Regions from separate parts of the Mesorhizobium sp. WSM4976 genome, predicted to be linked through region 2. Evidence: predicted binding sites of a transcription regulator. Region 2 holds the regulator's gene; the other holds the start of a gene.

Region 1 (6,101 bases), on a different contig from region 2:
GCCGACTGGCGCAGGATGAGGCCAGCCTCCGGGTGGTAGCCGCCGAAATAGACCACATCGGCCTTGAGTTCCTTCAGCTTGGTGACGAGGGCCGAATAGTCCTTCTCGCCGGCATTGATGCCTTCATAATCGACCTCCTTGAGACCCCCGGCATTCATCGTCGCCTTGACGGCGTCGGCAACGCCTTGGCCGTAAGCGCTCTTGTCGTGAAGGATAACGACGTTCTTGCCGGCATATTTCTTGGCGATCCACGGGCCGATGAAGGCGCCCTGCGCGTCGTCGCGCGTGTAGAGGCGCATGATTGTCGGCCAGCCGGACTTGGCGGCGGCGTCGGTCAGCACCGGGTTCGACGAGGCCGGGCTCATCATCAGCGTGCCGGCTTCGGCATAGACGGCGGAAGCCGGGATGCTCGAGCCCGAGCAGGCATGGCCGTCGACGAACTTGACGCCATTGGCGACGATGCGGTTGGCCACCGAGACCGCCTGCTTGGGGTCGCACTGGTCGTCCTCGATGTCGAGCTTGATCTTGGAGCCGTTGACGCCGCCGGCGGCGTTGATGGCGTCGGCGGCAGCCTGCGCGCCCTGCTTGAACTGGTCACCGATGGTGGCAAGCTGGCCCGTCATCGGGCCGACCACCGAAATGGTGATGTCGTCGGCGAAGGCAACCGGGGCGCTCATCATCAGGCCGAATGCGGCCGCGCTCAAAATACCCAATCTTTTCATGACTATAAGAACTCCTCCACTCATGCGCGGCGGCATGGCCGCGCTTCTTCCACAGAGCCGGGACAATTTCATCCTTCGCCGGAACTGTCGAGAGGACAATGCAAAGGGATTTGGTTCATTCCGGCGAGGATTTCTTGGGCCACGCGCCCGCGTGATTACCATGCGTAATGCAAAAAGCCGTGCCGACCTTGTTTCGGTCGGTCACGGCTTTTGCAGTCGAGCTCCCTAGACGCCCCCGCGCCTGAAACCCGCTCGCTTCCCTGTTTGGTCGCGCGACTTTGCCTTGTTGGCCTGCCGCGTTCTTGGTCTTGTAGGCCGGCCGTCTTTTCGCGGCCTTGTCAAAATCAACGTCCGGGCGCCAAGCGCAGGATCAGTGCATCGTCATCCATTCGCGGGCTTCGCGCAGCGCCATGGCGATCTCCACCTTCGACATGGTGGCAGACAGTTCCGAGCGCAGCTCGGCGGCACGGACCGACCCCTTGATCGCGGCGATGTTGAACCATTTGTGGGCAGCGACGACGTCGGTCTCGCAATCGCGGCCAGTCGCATACATCATGCCCAGTTCGAAAAGAATGTCGGCCTGGGCGGTCGCCCCCATGGCGCCGAAGCCGTCTTCAAGCATTTCAAAACGTGCCATTGCAATCCCCTGTCTGGCTCCCGAGAGCTGCCTCCTTCTGTCCCTTGATTTCCCTCGGGGCGGGCCGCTCTTTCGATGCTTTCGAGGATGAAGCCTGGCCTTGAATCCGTCGTTAAATGGCTTGCTTAATTTGAGGAAAACAAAGCCAAAACAAGAGGTAAACGCGGGAAATTGTTAAGCATGGAAATCCAGCGTTTGCGCGGTTTTGCGTCAAATTCGATGAAAATTGGCGGGGATGGAATCAAGACTTCGCTAACCACGGGAATCGAAGCGTTTTTCCCGCCGCGTTCATTTTCGGCCATGCGCGAGGTGAAAACCTTGCAACCTTCCGTCGCGGCACCGCTTTTGTTTTGGCGGGAGCTGGATTAGCTTTACCTTTGCGTAAGGGACTGGAATGCGGACCGGAGCCCGACGCATGCTCATTGGGAGGATACGACAATATGTTTCGCAAGATGAGCCTGGCCCTGGCGGCCACCTTGATCATGGCGGGCGCCGCGTGGGCCGACCCGATCGAAGGCAATTGGAAGACGCAGGCCGGCTCCACAGCGGCGATCGCCGGCAGCGATGCGTTCTCCATCACCCTGAAGTCCGGCAAGTACTCCGGCAAGACGATCGGCTCCTTCAAGGCGGCTGGCGACAACAAATACACCGGCACCATAACTGACCCGGAAACAGACAAGACCTATTCCGGCAAAGCGACGCTGTCCGGCACCTCGCTCAAGATGAGCGGCTGCGTGCTCGGCGGCCTGATCTGCAAGAGCCAGACCTGGCACAAGCTGTAACAGACCTTCCGATTTCATCCGAGACGGGGCCCGAGCGGCCCCGTTTTTTTCGGCGGCGGCGCTCTGCCTGACCCGGTCCAGGCCCGCCGACAACTCTTCAAGAGCCCGTCAATCATTTTGAACCGCAGATGAATACCGGTCTCAGAACCGGTTCAGAGGCATTCCGGCATTCTCTCCCGCATTGAAGGAGAGAGAAATGCTTGCCCGTCGCTTCACCATCGTCTGCCTGCTGATGAGCCTGTTCGGCATGCTCTTCGCGATCCTGGTCGCGGAGACCGGCCATCCTGCCCGTGCATGGGAAGGGCCGGCGGCTTCATTCCCAGCCCGGTGAACCAATTCGAGCGCTGAAACGACAAACTGAACATCGACCAAGAAGCTGCAAACAGGGCACCACGAAGATGAACCGCATCGCCGATAACGCCACAAAGATCCTCCGGCTGCTGCCGCGGGCAATGCTCATCCTGATGCTGCTCGCCGCCCCGGTGCTGGCGGTGCCGATGATGCGCGCCGACACGGGGCATAGGATCGAGGCGCCGGCGAATAAGAACAGGAGCGTCGGTTTCGTGCTGCTGATCAGCCTGCAACGCGGGCAAGCTCTATAGAGTGTCGGACGGCGCGACTGGCTCGTAGCCAGCGCGCCTTGAACACATCCGAAGAAAATCGACGCTGTCGGCTTTCGCGGCCCCGCTTCCCCCTCCCAAGCGCCATCCTGAGTCTCTATATTGAGACATGGAAAAGCGAATCTACCCCCAAGCCATCGAATCGGTCGTGATGCCGGAGCCCTTCGGCGCGCAGAGCTTCCATGACGCCAAAAAGGCTGTCGCGGCGCTGCAGGCGCTCTATGACCGCAACACCAAATTCCTGCGCGAGTCCTTCGCCGCCCTTGCCGCGGGCGCCGACGAGAGCAAGCGCTACCGGGCCTTCTATCCGCAGATCGGCGTCACCACGACCTCGTTCAGCCAGGTCGACTCGCGCCAGGCCTATGGCCATATGCCGACGCCTGGTCATTTCGCCACCACCATCACCCAGCCGCAACTGTTCGAGAACTATCTCATCGAGCAGCTTCGGTTGATCATGCGCAATCATGGTGTCCAGGTAACGGTCTCGGAATCGACGACGCCAATTCCGCTGCATTTCGCTTTCCTGGAAGGCACCTATGTCGACGGCGCGGCCGCCGAGCGCATCAAGCGGCCGATCCGCGACCTGTTCGACGTGCCGGACCTCGACGGCACCGACGACCAGATCGCCAACGGCACTTTCGAGGTTGCGTTCGGCGAGCCGAGGCCGCTCGCGCCGTTCACCGCGCAGCGCATCGACTATTCGCTGCACCGCATGACCCATTACACGGCGACCAGCCCGCAGCACTTCCAGAATTTCGTGCTGTTCACCAACTACCAGTTCTACATCGACGAGTTCGTCGCCCGGGCCCGCGAATTGATGGCCAAGGGCGACAGCGGCTATGTCGAGTTCGTCGAGCCCGGCAATGTCGTGACCGCCAATGGCGCAACGGGCTCGGAAGGCACCCCGCCGCAGCGCCTGCCGCAGATGCCGGCCTATCACTTGAAGAAGCCCGGCCATGGCGGCATCACCATGGTCAATATCGGCGTCGGGCCTTCCAACGCCAAGACGATCACCGACCATATCGCGGTGCTGAGGCCGCATGCCTGGGTCATGCTCGGCCATTGCGCGGGCCTGCGCAACACGCAGGCGCTTGGCGACTATGTGCTGGCGCATGCCTATGTGCGCGAGGACCATGTGCTGGACGACGATTTGCCGGTCTGGGTGCCGATCCCGCCGCTGGCCGAAATCCAGGTGGCGCTGCAGGAAGCGGTCGCCGAAGTCACTGGACTTTCCGGCTACGACCTCAAGCGCATCATGCGCACCGGCACCGTCGCCACCATCGACAACCGCAACTGGGAGCTGCGCGACCAACGCGGGCCGGTGCAGCGCCTGTCGCAGTCGCGCGCCATCGCGCTCGACATGGAATCGGCGACGATCGCCGCCAACGGCTTCCGCTTCCGCGTGCCCTACGGCACGCTGCTGTGCGTTTCCGACAAGCCGCTGCATGGCGAGTTGAAGCTGCCCGGCATGGCGACCGAGTTCTACAAGCGGCAGGTGGCGCAGCATCTCACCATCGGCATCCGGGCGATGGAGAAGCTGGCCGAAATGCCGATGGAGCGGCTGCATTCGCGCAAGCTCAGGAGCTTTTCCGAGACGGCGTTCCAGTAGTCGCCTTGGCTTGAAACAAGTCGGGTCGGAACGTTGCGCCAACGATACCGGGCCGAGGCAATCAATCGTCTTGCCTGGGCCGCAATTTGGCCGATAAGCGGTCCGAAGGGATGCGTCAGAGGAAGAAGACAGGACATTTCGGTGTTTCCGTGAACGGTGTCCTGGGCGGTCGGAGCAGATGACTACGGGCGGCGCGCGCTTGAGCATGATGGCTCAGCTGACATTCCTGGCAATGACGGCATTCTCGGCCGCGCTGCTGGCCGGGTTCTTCGGCGCGCTGCATCCGGCCTTCGATTCCTTCTCGCATTTCCGCATGCATCTGAGCGTGCTGACGGTGCTGCTCGCGCTGCCGCTGCTTGCCAGTTCCTACCGGTTGCAGGCGGTGGCGGCACTGGTCTTCGCCATTGTATGCCTCGCCACGACCACGAGCGCGTTGCCCAGGTTGTCGACGCAGCAGGCGGTCGCCAAGCCGGCCGACCGGATCGTCTACAGCCTGCTGCAGATGAACCTGCGCTTCAACAATCCGACGCCGAAGAAGGTGCTGTCGCTGATCGGCCGGACCAATCCGGACGTCATCACGCTGGACGAGGTGTCCGGCATGTGGGCGAAAGAGCTGGGCTATATTGCCAGCGCCTACCCCTATCGCATCCTGTGCGACTATCCCAATGGCATATTCGGCGTGGCGCTGCTATCGCGCCGACCGTTCGCCGCCGGCACCGCGCCGCGCTGCGAGCCGCGTGGGGCGATGGCGACCGCCACGATCGATTTCAACGGCGTTTCGGTCGATGTTGCCGCGATCCATCTGAGCTGGCCGTGGCCGAAGGAGCAGTACTGGCAGATCGGTGAGCTGGCGGAACCGCTGGCAGCGCTCGGCGAAACCGCGATCATGGCAGGCGACTGCAATGCCGTGCCGTGGAGCGCAGCGGTGCGGCGGGTGGCGCGGCTCAGCGGCATGACGCTGATGCCGTCGGCCGGCCCGACCTGGATCCACCGCACACTACCTGACGTTCTGCGCCGCTATGCCGGCCTCCCGATCGACCAGGTGTTCAGCAAGGGCGGGGTGACGGTCCTCTCGTCGACCCGGCTGGAGGATACAGGCTCCGACCATCTGCCGGTGCTGGTCGAATTCACGGTTCCGCCCGAAAGCAACCCGCCCCAGGACGAGCACAAGTCGGCGCTGGCGGCAAATGAGGTGCCGGACAGACCGCGGAGCTGACGCTCCGCGTCTTTTGCGAACAACCGAAGCTTCAGTTCTTCCCGGTCAATGCATTTACCAGCCGGTCGACATGGCCGCCGTCGCGATGCTCACGCGCATCGAACGCGTTCTGTCTCGCTTCATATTGCGCGTAGACGGCATCGATCCGGCGCCTGGCCTCGCGATGGGTGGCGGTGCAGAACCAATTGTCGGCCAGCTTAAGGCCGGCAATGGACTTATCGGTAGCGCGCATCATGGCCTTGGCGATGCGACCGTGCTGCTGCTCGTGGGAGTGGACGCCGGCAAGGAACCGCCGCCAGCGTCGCTCAAGCCCGGGGTTTGGCGGTGAAGCCAGACGAGGAAAAGTGTAGGTGAGTTCCATCGTTCCGTCGGCGCCCTGCAACCTGCAGACCCCGCCGGCGCGGTGCACATCCAGCTTCCAGTTCACCACATAGCTGGTGTCGGCGATGGCGCGGGTCATGAAGCCGTGCTTGGGACCTTTGCGGTTCATCGCTTCAACCAGGGCAGCACCCGTA
Region 2 (6,101 bases):
ACACCACGAGCCCCTTGGGCGCATTAGGCGGGACGAAGAGATCGAACCGGCTGCGCGGCGCTTCGCCATAGACGATGTCGAGCCGCGCCCTGCCCTGCGCCGATAGCTTTTCGCGAAATGCCTGAGCCGGGCCGTCCCAGGCCGCCGGCCAACGGTCGCCGCCGGCGATGTTCGCGCCGTTGGCGTAGGCATTGTCCCAATCCGTGATCCGGTGCTCGACCAACAGCTCCTCCCAAGACATTTAGGTTGATCAGCAATGGCCGGCTGCGGAGACGTCGTCAATGCTCCGGGCAAAAACATTTTAGGCTTGAAACAAATTGGACCTGATGCAATCCTGCCTGACGAACAGCCGACAATGGGAGGTCTGCTGAAAAGCCAGAGCCCGGGCCCGCTCGTCCCTAGGTGGCGTCGCGCGAAAGGGTATGGCCGGACGGCGGCAAACCTCCCGGAGCAGGGAGGATTGCGGGAACATGCTTGGACCCTCAGCGCATAGCGACACGTTCACCCGCGATAACCTGCCTCCGCCGGAGCAGTGGCCGGACTTTCTCCTCGAAGGCTTTGACTATCCCGAGCGTCTCAACGCCGGCGTCGAACTTACCGACAGGCTGGTCGAGAAAGGTTTCGGCGATCGAACCGCGCTGATCGGCAATGGCCGTCGCCGAACCTACAAGGAACTGTCGGACTGGACGAACAGGCTGGCCCATGCGCTGGTCGAAAACTATGGCGTGAAGCCGGGCAACCGTGTGCTGATCCGTTCGGCGAACAATCCCGCCATGGTCGCCTGCTGGCTGGCCGCCACCAAGGTCGGCGCCGTTGTCGTCAACACCATGCCGATGCTGCGCGCCGGCGAACTCGCCAAGATCGTCGACAAGGCGGAAATCGGCATGGCGCTTTGCGACACCAGGCTGATGGACGAGATGACAGCCTGCGCCAAGGACAGCGCTTTCCTCAAACAGGTGATCGGCTTCGACGGCACCGCCAATCACGACGCCGAACTGGATCGTGCCGCGCTAGACAAGCCAGTCACCTTCAAGGCGGTCGAGACCGGTCGTGACGATGTCGCGCTGCTCGGCTTCACGTCGGGAACAACCGGTGTGCCGAAGGCAACCATGCATTTCCATCGCGACCTGATGATCATCGCCGACGGCTATGCCCGCGAGATCCTTCAGGTGACACCAGACGACATCTTCGTCGGCTCGCCGCCCTTGGCCTTCACCTTCGGCCTCGGGGGGCTCGCGATCTTCCCGTTGCGCTTCGGGGCAGCGGCGACGCTGCTCGAGCAAGCGACCCCGCCCAACATGGTCGCCATCATCGAGACCTACAGGGCAACCGTCTCCTTCACGGCGCCGACGGCCTACAGGGCGATGCTGAAGGCCATGGATGAAGGCGCGGACCTTTCGTCGCTGCGCGTTGCCGTTTCGGCTGGCGAGACCTTGCCCGCCCCCGTCTTCGAAGAATGGACGCGAAAGACCGGCAAGCCGATCCTCGACGGCATCGGCGCGACGGAGATGTTGCACATCTTCATCTCCAACCGCTTCGACGACAGCAAGCCGGCTTCGACCGGCAAGCCGGTGGGCGGCTACGAAGCGCGCATCGTCGACGACGAGATGCGCGAGTTGCCGCGCGGCGCGACAGGCAGGCTGGCGGTGCGCGGGCCGACCGGCTGCCGCTACCTGGCCGACGATCGCCAGAAGGACTATGTCCGCGGCGGCTGGAACTTGACTGGGGACACCTTCGTGCAGGACGAAGACGGCTTCTTCCATTTCGCCGCCCGCTCCGACGACATGATCGTCAGCGCCGGCTACAACATTGCCGGACCGGAGGTGGAAGCAGCACTGCTGTCGCATACCGATGTCGCGGAATGCGCGGTCATCGGCGTCGAGGACGCCGAACGCGGCCAGATCGTCGAGGCGCATGTCGTGCTGGTGCCAGGCACGGCGGCGGATGCCATGACCGCCAAGCGCCTGCAGGACCACGTCAAGGCGACGATCGCGCCTTACAAATACCCACGCTCGGTGAAATTCGTCGCGGCCCTGCCCAAGACCCAGACCGGCAAGATCCAGCGCTTCCGTCTGCGCGCCGAAAACACCCATTGAGGCCCCGCTTCAGGTGACGGCTTCCTTGACCGCGTAGCGGGCCTCCTGCCAGGCGCCCGTGCGCAGGATCTCTTCCAACACCTCTACGGCGTCCCAAACGTCTCGGTAGCCGACATAGAGCGGCGTGAAGCCGAAGCGAACGGTCGATGGCGCGCGGAAATCGCCGATCACGCCGCGCTCGATCAAGGCGCGCATCACCTGGTAGCCGTGCGGATGGGCAAACGACACCTGGCTGCCGCGATCAGCGCCGTTGCGCGGGCTTTCCAGCTCGAGACCGAACGCGCCGCATCGAGCTTCGACAAGCCGGATGAACAGATCCGTCAGCGCGACGCTCTTCTCGCGCACGGCCGTCATGTCGACTTCGTCCCAGAGATCGAGCGCGCCTTTCAGCGCTCGCATCGACAACACTGGCTGCGTTCCGCACAGGAACCGCCGGATGCCCGTGCCGGCGGCGTAGCCCTGCTCGAACGCAAACGGCCGGGCATGGCCCCACCAGCCGCTGAGCGGCTGGCTGATATCGGGATGATGGCGGGTGGCGGCATAGATGAAGGCCGGCGCGCCCGGCCCGCCATTGAGATATTTATACGTGCAGCCGATGGCGAAATCGGCATTCGAGCCGTCGAGTTCCACCGGCAGGGCACCGGCCGTGTGGCAGAGGTCCCAGACGATCAGCGCACCGGCGTCATGGGCCTTGCGAGTCAGGGCCGCCATGTCGCGCAACCGGCCGGACTTGTAATTGACGTGGTTGACCAGGATGACCGCGACATGGTCGTCGATCAGGTCCTCGATCTTCGGCGCATCGACGCCTTCGAGCCGCAGCACCGTGCCGGGCCGCGTCGAGGCCACCCCTTCCGCCATGTAGAGGTCGGTCGGGAAGCTGTCGCCTTCGGCAACGATCACTGGGCGGCCGGGTCGCATTGCGAGCGCCGCATGCAGGACCTTGTAGATGTTGATCGAGGTGGTGTCGCATACGACCGTCTGGCCAGGCGCGGCGCCGATCAGACGTCCGAGCCGGTCGCCGAGTTTGACAGGCATGTCGAACCAGCCGGCGGTGTTCCAGGCGCGGATCAGGTCCTGCGCCCATTCCTGCTTCGCGGCCGTCTCGATCTCGTTGAAGACATTGATTGAAGCGGCGCCCAGTGAATTGCCGTCGAGGTATTTCACGCCATCCGGCAGGACGAAGCGATCGCGCAGGGCACGCAGCGGGTCCGCGGCATCCATTGCCTCGACCTCGGCAAGATCGGGAATTCTCCTCATTGTGCTGTCGCCTCCGTTTCGAACCAGGCCGCTGCATCCCCGGCGACCAGGGCGGTTGTCTCATCCCCGTCCGCGACACGGCAAGAACCTTCTGGCCTATGTCAGCTGGTCCATAGACGGCAAAGGCCGAGGACCGGAATCATCGCCAACGTTGGCATTTTGGGTTCGTTTCGTTCACGGTGCGGCACATGCACGGATGAACCGACGCGAACACCTCAGCGCTTCCGCGATGGTGTCGCGTCTCAATTTCAACATAAGGAGAATTGCAGAATCGAGCGGAATCAATGACACAGCCCCAGTTGCAGGCGGCCGGGCACCGCCGGATGCAACATTCTTTCGCCAGCCTTAAGAAATTCATTAAACTTTAAACGGTTGCGGAACACAACTGGAACAGATAGTGTTTGTTCTGGGTTTGTTTTTCTGATTCTGGTTTCGGAACCCGTGGGGGCCGCCAATGCTGACGCGCAAGCAACATGAACTCCTGATGTTCATCCATGAACGCCTGAAGGAGAGCGGGATCCCTCCATCCTTCGACGAGATGAAGGAAGCACTGGACCTGGCCTCGAAGTCCGGCATCCATCGGCTGATCACGGCGCTGGAAGAACGCGGTTTCATTCGCCGGCTACCGAACCGGGCGCGCGCGCTGGAAGTCCTGCGGCTGCCCGATTCGATCGCGCCGGGCCTGAATGCCGCGAAGAAGTTTTCGCCGAGCGTCATTCAAGGCGGTCAGGGCAATCTAAGTCGCCAGGTCAAGCCGGCAGCGCCGTCGCGTACGCCGACACCCAGCAACGACGACGACGCCGCTTCGGCCGTATCCATTCCGGTGATGGGCCGCATCGCCGCCGGTGTTCCGATCGATGCCATCCAACACCAGACGCATTCGATCTCGGTGCCGCCGGACATGATCATGGGTGGCGAGCATTATGCGCTGGAGGTCAAGGGTGACTCCATGATCGAGGCCGGCATCTTCGACGGCGACACCGTCATCATCCGTAACGCCAACACAGCGAGTCCGGGCGAGATCGTGGTGGCGCTGGTCGACGATGAGGAAGCAACGCTCAAGCGCTTCCGCCGCAAGGGCGCCTCCATCGCGCTGGAGGCTGCCAACCCGGCCTACGAGACCCGCATCTTCGGGCCGGATCGGGTCAAGGTGCAGGGCAAGCTCGTCGGGCTGATCAGGCGCTACTGATCCGGCTGCGAGGGCTTGGCCCTCTCAGGTTTTTCATATGGCGGCAGTCCCCGGGCCTCGCGCGTGTATCTGCGCTGCTCGTGCCAGGGCCGATATGGCTTTTCGACGGCATATTGGATGGCTGCTCGCGCGGTTGCCGATTGTGGATCGAAGAAGACGGCGGCGCTGCCGTCACGCGCCAGCTGGCGCTTGGTGACGACAAGCACACGCTGATCCCAGCAGGGATTGTAGGCCGTGGCATCGTTGATGACGATGAGGTCGGCAAAGCCGCAGGCAGGCCGTGCGCTGTCGCGGTTTTCGGCGAGCGCGACGATCGCACCGGACGGATGCCGGCCAATGCAGAGGTCGCCGGTGCAATAGAAGGGTGAGCCGGGCGGCAGGTCGACCGGGTCGGCGATATCGAGAGCGTCTTTGGCGAATTCTCTGGCGACACAATTTCCTCGGCCTTCAGCGCCCGCTTCCAATTGTCGGTCGTGAACTCGTTCGAGCGTTCGCGGTTGACGGCAAGCTCGCCGCCGCCGATCGGCATCGCCACCAGATGCGCGTCCTCGGAAATGAGGACATCCGGCGTGCGCACATGTGGGATCGCCAGCATTGCGGCGAGAGCAATGGGAACAGCGGCAAGCCTCAGCCAGGTGGTGGCCATGGTCGCGATGACGAGCGCGATCGTCGCCAGCAGCACCGACTGGATCGAGATCAATCCCACGGCATCGACCGGCGAGCGCTCGGAGATCCATGCCGAAATGGCGATCATCGCCGTCAGGCCCTTGCCCATCACATAGAGGAAGGGGCCGTCGAAGCCGAACGGCATGGCGAGCGCGCTCAACACGGCGAACGGCATGACGACCAGCGAGACGATCGGCATGACCGCCAGATTGGCGAGCAGGCTGAGCGGCGACACGCGCTGAAAATGCCAGATCGCAAACAGCAAGGTCGCGCTGCCCGCGATGAGCGAGGTCACGGCGGCGCCGCCCACGCCAACCGCCAGTTTTCGCGACAGGAACCTCAGGAACGAACGCTTTGCCGGCGGCACGGTCATTTTGCCGGCCCGATAATCGGCAAAGCCGGCATAGGCGCCGACCAGGGCCGCGGTGGCTGCGAAGGACATCTGGAAGCTCGGCCCGACCACTTCATGTGGCGACACAAGGATGACGGCAATCGCCGAGATCGCCAGGTTGCGCATCGTCAGCGCCGCGCGGTCGAAGAGCACGGCGATCAGCATCACGGCAAGCATGATGAAGCTCCGTTCGGCCGCCACCACGATGCCGGAGATGACGAGGTAAGCGGCGATCGAGGAAAGCGCGATCGCCGCGGCATATTTCTTCACCGGCCGGCGTGACGAGAAATCCGGAAACAGCGCGAAGGCGCCGCGCAGCAGGAACATGATCGTGCCGGCGACCAGCGCCATGTGCAGGCCGGAGATCGAGATGATGTGATAGATGCCGGTGCGCCGCATCGACTCGTTGATCTCTTCCGGAATGCCGGCTCGCACGCCGACGATCAGCGCCGCGGCAATCTCGCCTTCGAACCCTCCGATGCTGCTCCGGATGTGATCGGCA

The links. The regulator LexA, encoded in region 2, represses DNA repair genes until DNA is damaged. The targets are predictions, from matches to a motif close to TGTTCNNNNTGTGTTCNG.
Region 1: the regulator LexA is predicted to act here: its motif matches at 1,495-1,512, upstream of P9272_RS31120 (sel1 repeat family protein).

What each region holds. Positions count from the first base shown of each region.
Region 1 covers NZ_JARTVT010000035.1:14,342-20,442, forward strand. The annotation lists gene P9272_RS31115 (ABC transporter substrate-binding protein) at 1-722, opposite strand, end outside; gene P9272_RS31120 (sel1 repeat family protein) at 1,093-1,359, opposite strand; gene P9272_RS31125 (hypothetical protein) at 1,540-1,728, shown strand; gene P9272_RS31130 (DUF2147 domain-containing protein) at 1,800-2,141, shown strand; gene P9272_RS31135 (hypothetical protein) at 2,338-2,472, shown strand; gene P9272_RS31140 (hypothetical protein) at 2,540-2,743, shown strand; gene P9272_RS31145 (AMP nucleosidase) at 2,913-4,370, shown strand; gene P9272_RS31150 (endonuclease/exonuclease/phosphatase family protein) at 4,576-5,586, shown strand; gene P9272_RS31155 (DUF922 domain-containing protein) at 5,618-6,101, opposite strand, start outside.
Region 2 covers NZ_JARTVT010000032.1:49,107-55,207, reverse strand. The annotation lists gene P9272_RS30230 (alpha/beta hydrolase) at 1-223, opposite strand, end outside; gene P9272_RS30225 (AMP-binding protein) at 471-2,096, shown strand; gene kynU (kynureninase) at 2,106-3,353, opposite strand; gene lexA (transcriptional repressor LexA) at 3,808-4,542, shown strand; partial or broken gene P9272_RS30210 (ComEC/Rec2 family competence protein) at 4,536-6,101, opposite strand, start outside.